DNA from 2 places in the Paenibacillus marinisediminis genome. Region 1 is predicted to be linked to the other one. Evidence: predicted binding sites of a transcription regulator. Region 1 holds the regulator's gene; the other holds the start of a gene.
The links. The regulator LexA, encoded in region 1, represses DNA repair genes until DNA is damaged. The targets are predictions, from matches to a motif close to CGAACATATGTTCG.

Region 1 (2,422 bases):
ATAAACCGTGTACCTGTAGCGAATATTAGCTATCCAGATAGTACAAATCAAACAAAGCCGACACTGGTAGATACGTATACTCCGACGATTACTTGGACTTACACAGATGCTGATCTAGATCCGCAAACGAAGTTTGAAGTAGAAGTGTACAAATATGGAGGAATCTTGGCTCAGACTTCGGGGATCCTGAACGGTAGTTCGCAAGGCTGGAAGGTGCCAGCTGCGCTTCAGGACAAGACAGATTACTATGTCGTTGTTCGTGTATTTGATGGGTATGAATGGGGACAAAGCGCTCCGAAATACATGAGAATACATGTCAACAGCCCACCAGTAGCGAATTTTGATTACATGCCAAAACCACCGTATGAGGGCGATACCGTTCGATTCAGCAATAAGTCTACAGATCCTGATGGAGATCCGATGACTTACAAATGGCAAATGAGCGGTCCCAATCTTCGATACCAATCATCTGAAACGAATCCGACAGTTAGTTGGATCACTCCGGGAATTTACATGGTTACCTTAACAGCGTCAGATGGAACCGAAGAACACAGTATAACGAAGCAGATAGAAGTACTGCCGCTCGGCATACAAGGACAAGTACTGCATACGAAGGAATGGCTGAATCATTTGCAGAAGTGGAACGAAGCGAATCCTGATAAACAACGATCGCTGAATACTTTTTGGGCAGGAGAAAGCTTTGAATTGGTTGCAAAGCCAACGGTAACAGGTACCGCAACCACAGCTGTGAGCATCAAGGTATATGCGGAGCGTATCGGTCAGGTTCAGCTTACTAAGCTTAGTGAGGCATTATGGACAGGATATATTGCTTATGACAATACGTCCACCGAATTAGCAATGCTAGCTGATGGGGAGTATACATTTGTATTTACCGTAACGTATTCCAATGGAGTCCAAAAGACAACCAAAGTTCCGATCAACATCTTAGGCAACTGGGATGAATACTTCCGCTTCCATAGAAGCTTCTAAAGAAAAAGCCTCGCATGGTTCTCATTATGAGTACCAGCGAGGCGTTTTCTTTATCCGTGCAAGTGGGTTAGTGAAGATCACGGAACAAACCGACAACCTTGCCAAGTATGGTAACATGATTCAAACGAATCGGTTCCATCGTGGAATTCTCAGGCTGCAAGCGGATATGATCTTTCTCTTTGTAAAATGTCTTGACAGTAGCTTCGTTATCTTCCGTCATGGCAACGACGATATCTCCGTTGTTAGCAGTTTGCTGCTGACGCACGATAACGTAGTCACCGTTATGTATGCCAGCTTCGATCATGCTCTCACCGTGAACATTAAGCATGAATACCGTATCATCCTCACGAACCATGTCTAACGGAAGCGGGAAATAATCCTCAATGTTCTCAGTTGCCAGGATAGGTTCACCAGCTGTAACCTTACCGACAACAGGTACTCGTGCGATCGCGTGATTGAAGTTCGAATCTTCTCCGACCATATCTTGGCTGCTCAGAAGCTCGATAGCGCGCGGCTTAGTTGGGTCGCGTCGAATGAAGCCTTTCTTCTCGAGCCGATCCAAGTGACCGTGAACTGTTGAACTGGATGCGAGTCCGACTGCCTCGCCAATCTCACGTACAGAAGGCGGGTAGCCTTTCAATCTAACTTCAGTGCGTATAAAATCAAGGATCGCTTGTTGACGACTGGAAATCTTAGACAATAGAATCAACTCCAATGAGTGCGCTTTTGATTAATTATACCATAGAACGACCGTTCGTACAAACGTAAGTTCTAAACTTCAAGATAGATTCTGTTAACGGAGTAAATGGAAACTTTTCTCGATTTATCAATTGTGAGTATGTTGTCTGTTGCGGTTATAGCAACCAAGAAAATAGATCTCAGCAAAATAGAGAACGCTTGTTCTAAATTTATGTTGACTCAAACAAGTGTTCGTGTTAAATTAAGAACAGAGAACAGAACACACGTTTGGAGGACTGGTTAATCATGATGTATACAACTTATCGATCGATATATGCTAGAAGCACTACCAAACAACAACAAGCGAAGTCACGAGCTTTTCGTTCACGCAGAATGCGCCGCGCAGCTCTTCTAATGACATTATTTATAGGATTATGTTTTACGTTTACCAGCATCGTACAAGCATGGACTGGAGAAACAGATGCCGCCGTAGAAGCGGGTATACAAGTCGAGAGTGTCATTGTTCAGCCAGGTGATACATTGTGGGGTATCGCAGCAGCTTATCTTCCTGCTGACAACAATTATGATATTCGGGAATACATACAAGATATAATGAAGCATAATGGAATGAAAGCAAGCAATTTACAGGCCGGTGACGTAATCGAAGTACCGTTACTTGTTTCTAATTAATCATTTATATATTTCCTTATATATGATGCTCATTATGTGATATAGAAAAGATTCGTTTAAGGTG
Region 2 (2,422 bases), 470 kb from region 1:
AAATTGTGAATACGAATGCTCAATATCTGTCCCAACAATTAGCGATGCTCGGCATTGATGTTTATTATCAGACGGTTGTTGGAGATAATCCAAATCGGATCAAGGATGTCATTCAAACAGCAGGATCAAGAGCGGATGTCGTGCTGCTTACAGGCGGACTTGGACCTACGATGGATGACTTAACGAAGGATGTGCTGGCAGAAATGCTCGGACGGCAGCTTGTGATTCATGAGCCGTCCATGCGCAATATTGAGAAACTGTTTAAGGATAGCAACGCACATCGTGTTGAAAGCAACCGCCGGCAAGCCAATTGGATTGAAGGCTCAGATGCACTTGATAATGAAGCCGGCCTGGCAGTAGGCAATGCGCTGATGCACGAAGGTACGGCTTACATTTTGCTGCCGGGTCCTCCTAAAGAGATGAAGCCTATGTTCGAGCATAAGGTTATTCCTTGGCTTGAACGGAATGTATTGCATGAGCGTCAATCTCTATATACGCGGATGCTGAAGTTTGCGGGTATTGGCGAGTCCTTGCTGGAGAATAAATTGTTAGACTTGATTCAAGCTCAAACAGATCTTACGATCGCCCCATATGCGAAGGAAGGGGAAGTGCTTATTCGATTGGCCACGAAGAGCGATGACGCCGCAGCTGCCGAAGCGAAGCTGAATCATATGGAAGCTGTCATTCGTGAGCGGCTGAATGAACATATATTCGCTACCGCAGATGTGTCGCTGGAGCAGGTAATTGTGGAGCAGATGAGCGCGCTGGGGTTGAAGCTCGCTGTGGCGGAAAGCTGTACCGGGGGCTTGCTGTCAGAGCTCATCACAAGTGTTCCAGGCAGCTCCGCTATGTTTCATGGAGGCATCATATCGTATTCCAATGCATTGAAGCACCAGCTGCTGGGTGTGCCGTGGGAGACGTTGGAGGGCGAGAATGCCCCTGGCGCTGTAAGCGCGGAGACAGCTAAAGCGATGGCGGATGGTCTGATGAAGCTGATGGATACCGATATTGCGGTGTCTATCACAGGAGTAGCGGGACCTGGACAATCGGAACGCAAGCCGGCAGGCCTTGTTTATATCGGAATTGCGGAGCGCGGCAAAGAAACGGTAACGGAAGAATTAAAGCTTAACGGGAATCGGGAGATGGTTCGTCTTCGCTCAGCGAAGAAGCTGCTGCATCGGATCTGGATGCGGCTGCAAGAGCGCAAGCAGCAAGTGTAGCAGCGTGGCGAACTGTTGATTTCTGTCAAGATTCATGGTATATTGGTATAAATTAATAGTGGATCGGAAGCGGAGGAACCGCAATCGTGCTTGGATGCATCGGTTGCGGTTCCTTTATGTACCCGGGTGCTAATATATGGCTGAAGATCCAGTTAATTGTCATTATCTCATAAGAAAAACGAATGTATGTTCGAAAAAGTGCTTGGCAAGCGAACAAAAACAAGGTATGATGTTTATATCAACGATAACGAAGGAAGTGAATTTTGTGTCAGATCGTCGTGCTGCATTAGAAATGGCATTGCGTCAAATAGAGAAACAATTCGGTAAAGGCTCCATTATGAAGTTGGGCGAGTCTAATCATATGCAAGTAGAGGTAGTTCCAAGCGGATCCTTGGCGCTTGATATCGCATTAGGTATTGGTGGATTGCCTCGCGGACGTGTTATTGAAGTGTACGGACCAGAATCATCCGGTAAGACAACTGTTGCGCTGCATGCTATTGCAGAAGTACAGAAGACTGGCGGAACGGCTGCATTCATTGATGCGGAGCATGCGCTGGATCCTTTATATGCGAGCAAGCTGGGCGTCAACATCGATGAGCTGCTGCTGTCTCAGCCAGATACAGGTGAACAAGCTCTTGAGATCGCTGAAGCGCTTGTGCGCAGCGGCGCGGTAGATATTATCGTCGTTGACTCTGTAGCAGCATTAGTACCGAAGGCAGAGATTGAAGGCGAGATGGGCGATTCACATGTTGGCTTGCAAGCTCGACTGATGTCGCAGGCGCTGCGCAAGCTTTCAGGTGCGATCGCGAAGTCGAAGACGATCGCTATCTTCATTAACCAGCTTCGTGAGAAGGTTGGCGTTATGTTCGGTAACCCTGAGACAACGCCAGGCGGCCGTGCTTTGAAGTTCTATTCCAGCGTGCGCCTTGATGTACGCCGTGTAGAAACGATCAAGCAGGGCAATGATATGGTCGGTAACCGCACGCGGATCAAAGTTGTTAAGAATAAGGTTGCCCCTCCATTCAAGCAGGCTGACATCGATATTATGTACGGTGAAGGCATCTCGAGAGAGGGCAGCATTGTAGATATCGGTACGGAATTGGATATCGTTCAGAAGAGCGGTGCTTGGTATTCCTATGAAGGTGAGCGTCTTGGCCAAGGCCGTGAGAACGCGAAGCAGTTCTTGAAGGATAATAAGGAGC

Region 2: a site for LexA is predicted at 1,400-1,413, ahead of recA (recombinase RecA). Genes of this name have one in related genera too.

The regions. Positions count from the first base shown of each region.
Region 1 covers NZ_JBTGUH010000002.1:125,754-128,175, forward strand. Annotated here, with positions in the region: gene ACXX53_RS06415 (PKD domain-containing protein) at 1-990, shown strand, start outside; gene lexA (transcriptional repressor LexA) at 1,058-1,690, opposite strand; gene ACXX53_RS06425 (LysM peptidoglycan-binding domain-containing protein) at 1,975-2,358, shown strand.
Region 2 covers NZ_JBTGUH010000002.1:594,023-596,444, reverse strand. Annotated here, with positions in the region: gene ACXX53_RS08460 (competence/damage-inducible protein A) at 1-1,220, shown strand, start outside; gene recA (recombinase RecA) at 1,486-2,422, shown strand, end outside.